4 regions of the Micromonospora peucetia genome follow, and region 2 is predicted to be linked to each of the others. Evidence: riboswitches for the same ligand, from Rfam matches in the RefSeq annotation. Region 2 holds a riboswitch; each other region holds the start of a gene.
The links. A riboswitch is a leader RNA that binds a small molecule or an ion and turns the genes downstream of it on or off. The one in region 2 is predicted to bind cobalamin.

Region 1 (3,234 bases), 3.0 Mb from region 2:
GGCGAGGCTGCCGCGCTCCGAGCGGATCAGCCCGAGGGTGCACAGCAGCGCGGGCTCCTGCGGGGCCAGCACCAGCCCGGCCCGCGCGTCCGTCTCGGCCTGATCGAACGCGTTGCGTCGAACGTGCAGGTTGACCAGGGCGATCCGGGCGTCGAGGTGCCGGGGGTCGATTGTCAGCACACGTTCCAGATCGTCACGCGTCCGCTCGGCACGGCCCCTCTCCTGTTGGAGCATGGCCCGGTTGTAGTACGCCTCCGGCAGGTGTGGTCCCAGGCGGATCGCGGTGTCGTAGTCCCTGATCGCGGCCCGTGGCCGCCCCGCCGCCCGATGCAGGGCGGCCCGGTCCACGTAGTACTCGCAGTTGTCGGGGTCCTGGGCGATCACGGTGTCGAGGTCCGTCAGGGCCTGCGCCGGATCGCCCAGGGCGAGATGCACCTGCGCCCGGTTGTGGCATAGCCGGGCCAGGTCCTGCGGGCGCTCGCCGGGGGCGAGCACCGCGGCCAGCCGGGCCAGCCCGTCGTCGATCAGCCGGAGCGCGGAGGCGGGATCGCCCTCCCTGCTGTCCAGCAGGGCCAGGCCCTGCTCGTAGAAGACGGTGGACAGCACCCGCTGCCGCGGGTCGTCCAGCCCGGCGGCGAGGTGAAGCGCCTTCTCCAGCCAGTGCCGCGCCTGCGCCGGGTCCTGGTCGGCGGCCGGCAGGTGCCGGGCGTACAGCATGGCGGTGGCGTACGCGGCCGACATGGCGATCTTGGGGTTGTCGGTGACGGCGCGGGCTTCGTGGTAGAGGTCGAGGGCTTCGGTGGGGCGGTCCAGCGCCGCCAGGGCGGTGGCCAGGCCGGTGGTAAACGCCCACCAGTGCCGCAGGTCGCCGTCCGGAGTCACCGCGGCGCGCCCGCGTCGGGCGGTTCGGGCCGCGTGATGATAGAAGCCGCGGGCCAGACTGTCGCCCAGGGCCGTGCGCATCGTCTCCAGTGTCGGGGCGGCCGTTGCCGCCCGGCGGGGGCCGCTGTCGTGCAGGTCGAGGCTCACGGGAGACGGGCCGAGTCGGCGCGTCAGCGCGTCCAGTAGCTCGCGGGTGGTTTCGTCGGCGCTTCCGACGTGCGTGAACCGCACCGTGACCGGGCGACGGAGCCGGTCTGCCCAGACCGCCACGAACTCGGCCGCACCGTAGGCCAGGTAGGCGGTGCGTCGGGCCGGATGGAACCGGATCGGCTCCTCCTCGGCGGCCGGTCGTGCCGTGCTGTCCAGGCGGGGAGCGATGGCGTGCAGCTCGATCCTGTGGCGGGACGCCAGGCGGGGGCGGTCGGCGGCGATTCGGCCAAGGAAGGCCGCGACTCCGGCGTACGGCCCGTGATCGCGGTGGCAGTCGTAGCCGCCCGGCTCGTCGGTCATGGCCGGGCCGATCGCCGCAGGGGCGGGCGCCCGGGAGCGCCCGCCGTGTCGGCTGCTACCAGCACCACTCGATCCAGAGCCGACGGGCCCCGGACAGCAGGCGCAGCGAACTCTTGCGACGGACGGTCATCTTCCTCATGAGACACCTCCATTGTGGATCACTCCGGGACGGATCAGAGCGTAATCGAGATCCTTGGATATGTGGAGATGGCTCGCGTTAGTGTGTCTGGAGCCCTGCACACTCATCGTCGCCGCCGACAGATCTCGTGTCGGCGAAAGCGTTCGTGTCCGGACACGGAACGTGAGGCTGAGGCCTGAGCAGGTGCGCCATGTCTGACGGTTCACGTTTCTTGGTCTCGCCGGAGCGGAGATCCGCCCGCTGAGCTGCCCTTCCCGGCGCGATCACGAACGCCCGGCCAGATCCAGGCTTGCCCCCCGGTGTCGGGGCTGGATAGCCTCTCGCCGTCAAGGTGTACGGGAATCCGGTGTGATACCGGTGCGGCCCTCGCCACTGTGACCGGGGAGCGACCTCCGACTATGCCACTGGGCTCACGCCTGGGAAGGCCGGAGGGAGCGTCGATCCGGGAGCCAGGAGACCGACCTTGACAGTGATCTCGTCCACGAGGTGTTGGAGAGGAAGGTCTTCGATGCACATTGCCGAGGGGTATCTCCCCCCGGTGCAGGCCGCCGCGTGGTTCGCGGTGTCCGCGCCGTTCGTCGTCCATGGCAGCCGGGCGCTGGTCCGCCAGGTCCGACGCGATCCAGAGTCGAAGCTGCTGCTGGGCGCTGCCGGAGCCTTCACCTTCGCGCTGTCGGCGTTGAAGATTCCGTCGGTGACCGGCTCCTGTTCCCACCCCACCGGGACCGGTCTGGGGGCGGCGTTGTTCCGCCCACCGGTAATGAGCGTGCTGGGCGGGATCGTCCTGCTCTTCCAGGCGGTGCTGCTCGCCCATGGCGGTCTGACCACGCTGGGAGCCAACATCTTCTCCATGGCGATCGTGGGGCCATGGGTCGCCTACGCCGTCTTCGTCCTGGCTCGGCGGCTGGGCGGCAGCCTCGAGGTGGGCATCTTCCTCGCCGCCGGGCTCGGTAACCTCGCGACCTACTGCGTCACCTCCGTACAGCTGGCCCTGGCCTTCCCCGACCCGGCCACAGGCCTGCTCGGTGCGGTCGCGAAATTCGGCGGCATCTTCGCCGTCACCCAAATTCCGCTGGCGATCAGCGAAGGGCTGCTGTCGGTGCTGGTGATCCGTCTGCTGGCCCGGATCAGCGGTGACGAGCTGCGGCGCCTCGGAGTCCTGCGACCGAAGACGGTGGAGGTGCCGGCATGAAGCGTTTCACCCGGATCAACCTGCTCCTGCTGCTGGCGGTCGTCGCGCTGGCGATCGCGCCACTGGTGCTGGGGCTCGGCGACTCCGCCGAGGAGCCCTTCATCGGCGCCGACGCGCTCGCCGAGCAGACCATCATCGAGGACCACCCGGACCACGAGCCCTGGTTCTCCTCGATCTACGAGCCGCCGTCCGGCGAGATCGAGTCCGGCCTGTTCGCGTTGCAGGCGGCGTTGGGCGCGGGCTTCCTGGGCTACTACTTCGGGGTGGCTCGCACCCGCGCCCGGCAGCGGCCGGCCGATACCGACACGTCCGTCGGCTAGTGTTCGCCCTTGACGTGACCGCGCACAACGGGCGGTGGCGGCTACGGCATCCCGGCGAGAAGGCGTTCCTCGCTTTCGGGCTGCTCGCCTGCGCGGTGGCGCTGCCGACCTGGCCGGGTGCCGTGCTGTCGGGCGGTACGGCCGCGGCGCTGCTGCTGGGTCCCGCCCGGGTGTCGGCGGTGGTGCTGCTC
Region 2 (3,234 bases):
CGAGCGACGCCCCCGAGGAGACCCCGAGCAGGTACGGGTCGGCCAGCGGATTGCGGGTGACGGTCTGCATCACCGCGCCGACGGCGGCCAGCCCGCCCCCCACCGCGGCGGCCCCGAGCACCCGGGGCAGGCGCAGCCGCCAGACGATGTGCTCACGCAGCAGCGGCACCTCGGCGTGCGGGAGTCCCAGGCGGTCGGCCACGACCGACCAGACCGTCGACACGGGAATGTCGGCCGGCCCGACGGTGACGGCCACGCCGATCGACACGACCAGACCCGCCAGCAGGGCCACCAGCAGCGCCGCCAGGCCGACCGGGTGCGTCGCGCGGAACCCGGCTTGGCGGACGGGTCCGGAGTCGGTGGGCCGGGTCGGGTCGGCGGCGGCGCGGTAGGTCGGATCGGCGGCGGCGCGGCGGACCACGGCGGTCAGCGGTCCGCCCCGGCGGGGAGCTGCGCCACGCCCGCGGCCAGCGCCTCGACGCCGAGCACGACGCGTACGCCGGCGGAGGTGGACGAGAACGGGATGACGACGAAGCGTTGCCCGGCCACGGCGGGCAGGTCCTTGAGGCTGGGGTGCCGGGTCAGGAAGGCCCGCTTCGCGGCGGCCGGGTCCCAGCCCGCGTCGACCAGCACGATCGCGTCGGGGTCTCGGTCCGCCACCGCCTCCCAGCTGGTGTTGGCCCAGCCGCCGGTGAGGTCGCCGAAGGCGTTGCCCACCCCGACGGCCGACATGATCATGTTGGGGCCGCCGCAGCAGGCGCCCACGCTCGGGGCGTCGGTGCCGGCGTCCCACCAGAGCACGGAGACGTCCCGTGCGCCGCCGATCCGGGCGACGGCCGTGGCGATCCGGGCCCGCTGGTCGGCGATGAGCTTCTCGGCCCGCTCCGGCACCCCGAAGACGGCCGCCACGTCCCGGATCTCGGCGAACACGTCCTCGACAGTCAGCCTCGCCGGCCGGTGCTGCTTCGGGCATCCGGCCCGCGAGAGGTACGTGCCGATGCCGAGTCCCGACAGCGCGGCGCGGTCGCCGACACCCTCGTCGCCGAAGGCACTGTGGAACGAGGCGTAGACGAAGTCGGGTGTCGCCTCCAGCAGTTTCTCCTTCGCCGGGTACCTGTCCGACAGCACCGGCACGGCGGCGTACGCGACGGCGTGCTCCGGCAGGATCGCGTCGTCCAGGTACGCCGTGCCGGCCATGCGATCGGCGAGGCCGAGCGCCAGCATGATCTCCGTGGCGGGCTGGTTCAGGGTCACCGCCCGCTCGGGCGGGGCGGGGACGGTGACCGGCGTACCGCAGTTGGTCAGCGTGACCGGGGCGGCGGACGGCGGGGGCGTCGTGGCCGGATCGTCCGTGGCGCACGCGCCGAGCAGGACGACGAGGACGGACAGGGGCGCGGCAACGCGCCGGGACAGGGTGGACCGCACAGCGCGCACGCGCATCGGGACTGCCTTCCAACACCTCGTGGACGGGTCATCGCAGTGCCGTGGCCGGTCTCCTGGCTGACGGGAGGTGCGTCCGTGGCCGGCCTTCCCAGGCGTGTGACGCCCAGTGACCTCTTACGACGAGGGCCGCGAACTTCCCGATCACAGTGGCGAGGGCCGCACCGGTCTTCCACCGGCTTCCCGAACACCACGGCAGCGTCACCATAGCCGCCCGCCGGCCCGGAAGTCACGGTGACGAACACCATCGGGGACGGTCGAACCGAGGGCGCTCGGCCGGACACCGCCCTGTCAGGACTGCGGCGGGGACGGCAGGTCGACCACCCGGGTTGCCCAGCGGGCCATCAGCGCCGGGTCGTGGGTGATGAGCAGGACCCCGGCCGCGTGCTGCCGCTGGTAGTCGGTGATGACGGCCGCGAGGTACGCCTGGGTGGAGGCGTCGAGCATGGCGGTGGCCTCGTCGCAGAGCAGGTAGTCCGGCTGGTGCACCAGCGCGCGGGCGAGGCAGGCGCGTTGCAGTTGCCCGTCGCTGACCGCGTGCGGGCGGCGGGCGAGCAGGTCGGGCGTGAGGCCGACGAGGTCGGCCAGCTCCGCCGCCCGGGCTCGCGCCGGTTCCTCGGGTGTGCCGGTGGCGCGCAGCGGTTCGGCGATGATGTCGGCGAGACTCAGCCGGGGGTCGGTGGCGGCGCGGGGGCTCTGGAACAGGATCGCGACGCGGGTACGGACGGCGGCGGGCAGCCGGTGCCGGGCGCCCGGCACCCGTTGGCCGTCGAGGGTGACGTGCCCGGCCTCGGGGGCGTGCAGCAGGGCGAGGACCCGGGCGAGGGTGGACTTGCCGCTGCCCGAGGGCCCACGCAGCCCTACCGTCTCGCCGGGGGCGACGCGCAGGTCGACGCCGTCGAGGACGCGCCGGCCGCCGTAGGAGACCGCGACCTGGTGGACGGCGAGCGCGGTGCTGGTCATGCCGGCGCTCCGAGGGTCAGCGGGTGGTGGCAGGCGGCCCGGCCCGGGACGCCCGCCGAGGGCACCGGCGGGGTGCGGCAGAGGTCGGTGGCGCGCCCGCAGCGCGGCGCGAAGGCGCAGCCGTCGGGCAGGTCGGTGAGCATCGGCGGGTGGCCGGGGACCGGCCGGAAGGCCCGCTCGGGCAGGGCGTCGAGCAGGCCTGCGGTGTAGGGGTGGGCGGGCGCCGCGAACAGCTCGCCGGTGGGCCGCCGTTCGACGATCCGGCTGGCGTACATGACGGCCACGGTGTCGGCGACCCGGCGGGCGGCGGCCAGGTCGTGGGTGATGAGCAGGACGGCGCCACCGGCGTCACAGCGGCGGCGCAGCAGGTCGAGGGTGTGGTCGACCAGGGGACGGTCAAGGCCCGTGGTCGGTTCGTCGGCGAGCAGCAGCGGCGGGTCGGGGGCGAGGGCGAGGGCGGTGGCCAGGCGTTGGGCCATGCCGCCGGACAGCTCGTGGGGATAGCGGTCCAGGTCGACGGGGTCGAGACCGACGTCGGCGGCGACCCGCTCGGCCGCCGCGGGCGCCTCACGCCGGGTACGCCCGTGGGCGCGCAGGGTCTCCTCCAGCAGCCGCCGCCCCGTCCGTACGGGAGTCAGCGCGGTGGCCGGGCTCTGCGGCACCAGCCCGACCGCGCGTCCGCGTACGGCGCGGGCGAGGTGACGCTCGGAGGCGCCGACCAGGTCGACCGGCTCCCCGGCGGCTGGGCGCAGGCGGGCGTGCCCCGTGACGGTGGCGTTGCCGGGAAGCAGGCCGAGCAGGGCGTGGGCGAGCACCGACTTGCCGCAGCCG
Region 3 (3,234 bases), 4.4 Mb from region 2:
GAGCGCGAAATCCTGGGCAGGCCCTGCGGTCACAGGCGCGAGGCTATTCGACCGCACGAGTTCTTGGGGAACCGCGAGCGTACGGCCACGTGGGACGGGCCGGCCAACGCGCACGTCCTCAACTGCCGCGACCCGCGGTCCCGGTACGTGGCGCAGGAGCGGCGGCGCCCAGCACGCGGTCGAGAGTGGCCGGCGCCCCTGCCCGAGCGGGGCGGGTGCTGACCTGTCGCCGGCAGGGCGCACCGGTTCCGGAGGCGAAAATCTTCGTCGGCTGGACCAAGTTACGTAGACATCTTTCACCGGGCATCGATCTGCCGCTATATTGCGGGCACTGTCGATCTCTTCGGTTCCTGATGACGAGGTGCTCATGCGCGACAACCCGACGCTTCGGCGGCGTACCCTGCTGGCGGCCATTGCCGGTGCTGCGGCCGTCCCCGTCGTTGCCAGCCCTGCCTGGGCTGCGTTGCCCAAGGTGTACATCGACCCGGGCCACGGCGGCACCGACCCCGGGGCGGTCGGCAACGGGCTGCAGGAGAAGGCCCTGACGCTCGACATCTCCCTGCAACTGCGCAGCATCCTGCTGGCCAACTGGGGTGTCGACGTCCGCATGTCCCGGACGACCGACATCACCCGCAGCCTGGCCTACCGCACCGACGACGCCAACGCGTGGGGCGCGAACCTGCTCGTCAGCGTGCACATCAACTCCGGCGGCGGCACCGGCTTCGAGAGCTATCGGTACCCGACGGCGAGCGGCGCCACCGTCAACCTGCACAACGCGCTGCACCCGAGGGTGATCGCCGCCCAGCGGACGATCGGTTCGGTCACCGACCGGGGGCTGAAGACCGCGAACTTCCACATGCTGCGCGAGGCGGCCATGCCCTCGGTGCTCACCGAGAATCTCTTCATCGACACCCTCGCCGACGCGAACCTGCTCAAGCGGGCCGACTTCATCACCGCCACCGCCCGGGGGCACGCGCAGGGCATCGCCGCCTACCTCGGCCTGAGCACTCCCAACCCGCCCACGTTCAGCGTCATCGTGGACAACGCCACCGCGGGGCGGTTCACGGCGAGCACCAACTGGGGCACGTCCTCCTACTCGGCCCAGCGCTACGGGGCCGACTACCGCTTCGCCAACCCCACGCCCGCCAGCGACGCCGCCTGGTTCAAGGTGAACATTCCGGCGGCCGGGAACTACCGGGTCGAGGTGCGGTACCCCGCCGACGCCGGTTACAGCAGCTCGGCTCCGCACGTCGTCGTCACCTCCGCGGGCAACCGTACGGTCAATGTGGACCAGCGCTCCAACGGTGGCACCTGGCGCTCGCTGGGTGACTTCCCCCTCGCCGCGGGCGACCGCAACGTGGTCGGGGTGAGTCGCTGGACCAGCGCCACCGGCTACGTCGTGGCCGACGCGGTCCGGGTCACCCGGGTCTAGCGCTACGCCAGACGGGCGGGTCGGGTCGCGTGAGGATGCGGCCCGGCCCGCCCGTCTGGCGTAGGCGTCCCGCGGCGCCCACCGGCCGTCCACCGTCACCGGCGGCGGTAGGCCGCCCAGGGGGCGATCGACGGGCGTCACCCGGGTCGCCGTCGACACGCCCGAGACCGACATGTTGGGTGTGACAACGGCGCTGTCCCTATATATGGTGTCGGCGCAGCTGGTTCGACCGCTCATCCGGGGCGGTCGAGGCAAGAGGGAACCCGGTGGGAATCCGGGACTGCCCCGCAGCGGTGAGTGGGAACGACCGCCGTCATCAGCACTGGGCCGCCCGCGGCCTGGGAAGCGACGGCCAGTAGGAGACCGGCGAAGTCCGGTCACGCCCGCGAGTCCGAAGACCTGCCAGTGCGCCGTACGCCCGCATCCGGGTGTGTGGCGGTCCGAGGCCGCGTGGGACGGCCGACGCCATCCCGACGCGTGCCCCGCGCCGCGTCGTCGTCGGTGTCCGCTCCCCGCGTGCCCAGGAAGTCCGTCTGGGATCAAGGCTCGCGAGGAGTGAGTGGTGACAGTCACCGAGGTTGTTCCGGCCGCCGGTACGGCGTCCGACGATGCGGCCCTGGCCGGCCAGCGGCGGCCGCAGATGCACGTCCGCAAGCGCGACGGCGGCACCGAACCGGTCGACGTCAACAGGATCGTCCGGGCCGTCGAGCGGTGGGCCGACGACCTCGCCGACGTCGACCCGCTGCGGGTGGCGACCCGGACGATCAGCGGCCTGTACGACGGAGCGACGACGGCCGAGTTGGACCGGCTGTCCATCCAGACCGCCGCCGAGATGATCGGTGAGGAGCCGCAGTACTCGCGGCTGGCCGCCCGCCTGCTGGCCGGGTACGTCGACAAGGAGGTCCGCAGGCAGGACATCGGCTCGTTCAGCGAGGCGATCCGTCGGGGCCACGCCGAGGGCCTGATCGGCGACGACACCGCCGCGTTCGTCGCCGCCCACGCCGCCGCCCTCGACGACGCCGTCGATCCGCGTGGCGACCTGCGGTTCGAGTACTTCGGGCTACGCACGGTCTACGACCGGTACCTGCTGCGCCACCCGACGAGCCGGCTGGTGCTGGAGACCCCGCAGTACTGGCTGCTGCGGGTGTCCTGCGGCCTGTCCCAGACACCGGACGAGGCGATCGGGTTCTACCGGTTGATGTCGAGCCTGGCGTACCTGCCGAGTTCGCCGACGTTGTTCAACTCCGGCACCCGGCACACCCAGATGTCCTCCTGCTATCTGGTCGACTCCCCGCGCGACGAACTCGACTCGATCTACCAGCGGTACGCGCAGGTGGCGAACCTGTCGAAGTTCGCCGGGGGGATCGGCATCGCGTTCTCCCGGGTCCGTTCCCGGGGCGCGCTGATCAGGGGCACCAACGGGCAGTCCAACGGGATCGTGCCGTGGCTGCGGACGCTGGACGCCTCGGTGGCGGCGGTCAACCAGGGCGGCCGGCGCAAGGGTGCGGCCTGCGTCTACCTGGAGCCGTGGCACCCGGACGTCGAGGAGTTCCTGCAGTTGCGGGACAACACCGGCGAGGACGCCCGGCGGACCCACAACCTGAACCTGGCCAACTGGATTCCGGACGAGTTCATGCGGCGGGTGGAGTCCGACGGGGTGTGGTCGCTGTTCGACCCGGACGTGGTGCCGGAGCTGCCGGACCTGTGGGGGGATGAGTTCGACGCGGCGTACCGGGCGGCCGAGGAACAGGGCCGGTACGTGCGGCAGGTCCGGGCCCGGGAGCTGTACGGGCGGATGATGC
Region 4 (3,234 bases), 320 kb from region 2:
CTCCCGGGCGGTGCGGCCACTGGACACCCGGTGGCCGTACCGCCCGACCCGTCGGGCCGCCCGACCCGTCGGCCCGGGCGTGCGCTGGCCGGGGCGCGATGCCGGTCGGGCCTCCGCCCGGTCAGTGGGCCGGGGCGCCGTGCCGGCCGGCGCCGGCGGCGAACCGGGCCGCCCCGGCGATCGCGTCGGCGGCCAGCGACTCCATTCCGTACGCCAGCTCGACCTCCAGCGCCGCCTCTTCCGGCAGGCCGGCGCCGGCGAGCAGCGCCGCCCGGTCGTTGCGCAGGCAGGTCTGCGGGTGCCGGGCGATCTCGGCCGCCAGCCGCTCGGCCGCCGCCCGGGACTCACCCGGCGCGACCAGCCGGTTCACCAACCCCATGTCGTACGCCTCCTCGGCCGGCACCGGACGCCCGGTGAGGATCAGGTCCATCGCCCGGCTCTCGCCGATCAGCCGGGGCAACCGGACCGTGCCTCCGTCGATCAACGGCACCCCCCAGCGGCGGCAGAACACCCCGAGCACCGCGTCGGACTCGGCGACCCGCAGATCGCACCAGAGCGCCAACTCCAGCCCGCCGGCAACCGCGTGACCGGAGATCGCGGCGATCACCGGCTTGCTGAGCGTCATCCGGGTCGGACCCATCGGGCCGTCCCCCTGCGCCTCGACCCGGTTGCCGCTCGGGGTGCCGATGGCCTTCAGGTCGGCCCCGGCGCAGAACGTGCCGCCGGCCCCCCAGAGCACGGCCACCGAGGCGTCGGGGTCGGCCTCGAAGGCGTGGAACGCGTCGGCCAGCGCCCGGGCAGTCGGCCCGTCGACCGCGTTGCGGGCCGCCGGCCGGTCCAGGATCACCGTGGTCACCGCTGCCGCGCGTTCGACGCGTACCCCCATCGGGACAGCATGCCCCGGCGGTGCCGGTGGCGCCAGGGTGTCAGCGCCGGCGGCCTGCGCCGGGCGGACCAGCGCCGGCCGACCAGCAGCGGGCGGGAGGAGAGTGCGTACACCCGGACCACAGTGGCCGCGGACGGCCGCGACCGGATTTCCATGCCCGCCCGGCCGGGGCGGGCCGGCCGGCGCTAGCATTCCCGACGGCACGATCATGTGAGGTGCCCCGCGCGAGCGGGGAGAATCGGGAAGCCGGTGCGAATCCGGCACGGGCCCGCCGCGGTGACCGGGGAGCCACCGTCCACGCGTACGCGCAGCCACTGGTCCGGACGGACCGGGAAGGCGGACGGCCAGGCGTCGATCCGGGAGTCCGAAGACCGGCCTCGCGTCCGGTGCCCACCCCTTCGGGCGTGGGCCGAGCGCAGCGGGAGCCTGCCTTGGATCTTTACGACGTCATCCACCGCCGTCGGGACGTACGCGCCCAGTTCACCGGGGCGCCGGTGCCCGAGGAGAAGCTGCACCGGGTGCTGGCGGCGGCACACGCCGCACCGAGCGTCGGCTACTCGCAGCCCTGGGACTTCGTCGTGGTCCGTGACCCGGAGCTGCGCAGCCGGTTCCACCGGCACGTCCACACCGAGCGGGACAGCTTCGCCGCCACGCTCGAAGGGGAAGCGGCCGAGCGGTTCGCCCGGATCAAGATTGACGGGGTGCTGGAGTCGACCCTGTCGGTGGTGGTCACCCACGACCAGGCCCGGGGCGGCCCCGCCGTGCTCGGCCGGCACGCCATCGCCGACACCGGGCTCTACTCGACCTGCCTCGCCATCCAGAACCTCTGGCTCGCCGCGACCGCCGAAGGGCTCGGGGTGGGCTGGGTGTCCTTCTACCGGGAGCCCTGGCTCGCCGACCTGCTCGGCATCCCCGACGGGGTCCGGCCGGTGGCATGGCTCTGCCTCGGGCCGGTCACCCACTTCGAGCCCGTCCCCGATCTGGCCCGGCACGGCTGGCGGCAGAAGCGCCCACTGGCCGAGGCGATCCACCACGACCGCTGGGCGGCACCGGGGAGCTGAGCCGTCCGGCGGCGTGCTCCCGCCGGGCGCGTCCCGTTACGGGCCGGCCGGTGGTGTCGTCACGTAACGCTGCGGATCTGTCACCGCCGACCGGTTTGCGGTCACTCCTGCCGGGAAGGCGGTACGGGTGCGAGCAATACTGACGAAGATCGAGCAGGCTTCCGGCCTGGACCGGGTCGGTGACCGGTTGCAGCGGGCCGTCCAGACCACCCTCCGACCGCAGCGGGTCCGTGACCTGTTGCACGGCGTCTGGCTGGGACATCCGCTGCACCCGGCGATGGTGCAGGTGCCGGTCGGCGCGTGGATCAGCACGGCGGTGCTGGACCTGATGCCGGGGCAGCGCCGGGCCGCCACCACTCTCTGCGCGGTGGGCACGGTCAGCGCCCTTCCGGCTGCGGTCGCCGGCCTCAACGACTGGGCGGCACTGGCTCGCGACCAGCGCCGGGTCGGCCTGGTGCACGCCGCCGCCAACGGCGTCGGCATGGCGTTCTACGCCGGCTCGGTGGCCGCCCGGATGGCTGGCCGGCACAACCTTGGCCGTACGCTCGGCTTCCTCGGGCTCGGTGCCGCCAGCATGGGGGCGTACCTTGGCGGGCACCTGGCGTACTCGCAGGGCGCGCAGGTCAACCAGAGCATCTCCGAGCTGCACCGGATGACCGACGGCTGGCACTCGATCGCGGACATGGCCGCGCTGCCGCAGCGCGAGCTGATCACCCGCGAGGTCGACGACGTCTCGGTGATCCTCTACCGGCACGGCGACGAGGTCACCGTCATGCTGGAACGCTGCCCGCACCAGAGTGGCCCGCTGGGCCAGGGCGAGGTGCGGGAGATCGACGGGCACGCGTGCGTGGTCTGCCCGTGGCACGGCAGCACGTTCCGGCTCAACGGCGGCGAGGTGGTGCACGGCCCGTCCGGAAACGACCAGCAGGTTCTGCCGACCCGCATCGTCAACGGTGTCCTGGAGACCCGCCTCCCCTGACCTGTCCCGCTCCCAACCCGGGCCCTCGCCCCCCTCTGTTCATGCGGGCGGGTCAGGAGCGGCGGTGGCGGCCGGTCGGGATGTCGCGGACAGCGTCGACGTGGGCCCTGTCGTGGCTGGTCGGGTGCGCGAGGTCGTGGGTACCGGTGTCGGAGGCGCTCTGGCCGGTCGCGATCGCGTTGCCTCGCGGGGCGGCGCCGGTGCCCCGGTTTCCCGCGCCGCCCCCGGTCGCGGCGGTGCCGGCGCGGGTGCCGGCGCGGGTGGTGGCGTCACGGCGGGTGGTGGCGTCACGGCGGGTGGTGGTGCCA

Region 1: another riboswitch for cobalamin. It lies ahead of GA0070608_RS20900 (energy-coupling factor ABC transporter permease); the one in region 2 lies ahead of GA0070608_RS32990 (ABC transporter substrate-binding protein).
Region 3: another riboswitch for cobalamin. It lies ahead of GA0070608_RS26360 (ribonucleoside-diphosphate reductase subunit alpha); the one in region 2 lies ahead of GA0070608_RS32990 (ABC transporter substrate-binding protein).
Region 4: another riboswitch for cobalamin. It lies ahead of bluB (5,6-dimethylbenzimidazole synthase); the one in region 2 lies ahead of GA0070608_RS32990 (ABC transporter substrate-binding protein).

The regions. Positions count from the first base shown of each region.
Region 1 is NZ_FMIC01000002.1:4,511,501-4,514,734, reverse strand. Features, by position in the region: gene GA0070608_RS20905 (tetratricopeptide repeat protein) at 1-1,392, opposite strand, end outside; cobalamin riboswitch at 1,844-2,011, shown strand; gene GA0070608_RS20900 (energy-coupling factor ABC transporter permease) at 2,040-2,723, shown strand; gene GA0070608_RS20895 (energy-coupling factor ABC transporter substrate-binding protein) at 2,720-3,043, shown strand; gene cbiQ (cobalt ECF transporter T component CbiQ) at 3,043-3,234, shown strand, end outside.
Region 2 is NZ_FMIC01000002.1:1,492,942-1,496,175, forward strand. Features, by position in the region: gene GA0070608_RS31910 (FecCD family ABC transporter permease) at 1-421, opposite strand, end outside; gene GA0070608_RS32990 (ABC transporter substrate-binding protein) at 427-1,440, opposite strand; cobalamin riboswitch at 1,470-1,650, opposite strand; gene GA0070608_RS06960 (ABC transporter ATP-binding protein) at 1,732-2,403, opposite strand; gene GA0070608_RS06965 (ABC transporter ATP-binding protein) at 2,400-3,234, opposite strand, start outside.
Region 3 is NZ_FMIC01000002.1:5,851,186-5,854,419, reverse strand. Features, by position in the region: gene GA0070608_RS26365 (golvesin C-terminal-like domain-containing protein) at 368-1,432, shown strand; cobalamin riboswitch at 1,637-1,852, shown strand; gene GA0070608_RS26360 (ribonucleoside-diphosphate reductase subunit alpha) at 2,073-3,234, shown strand, end outside.
Region 4 is NZ_FMIC01000002.1:1,816,664-1,819,897, reverse strand. Features, by position in the region: gene GA0070608_RS08540 (crotonase/enoyl-CoA hydratase family protein) at 122-886, opposite strand; cobalamin riboswitch at 1,088-1,280, shown strand; gene bluB (5,6-dimethylbenzimidazole synthase) at 1,318-1,947, shown strand; gene GA0070608_RS08530 (Rieske (2Fe-2S) protein) at 2,075-2,926, shown strand.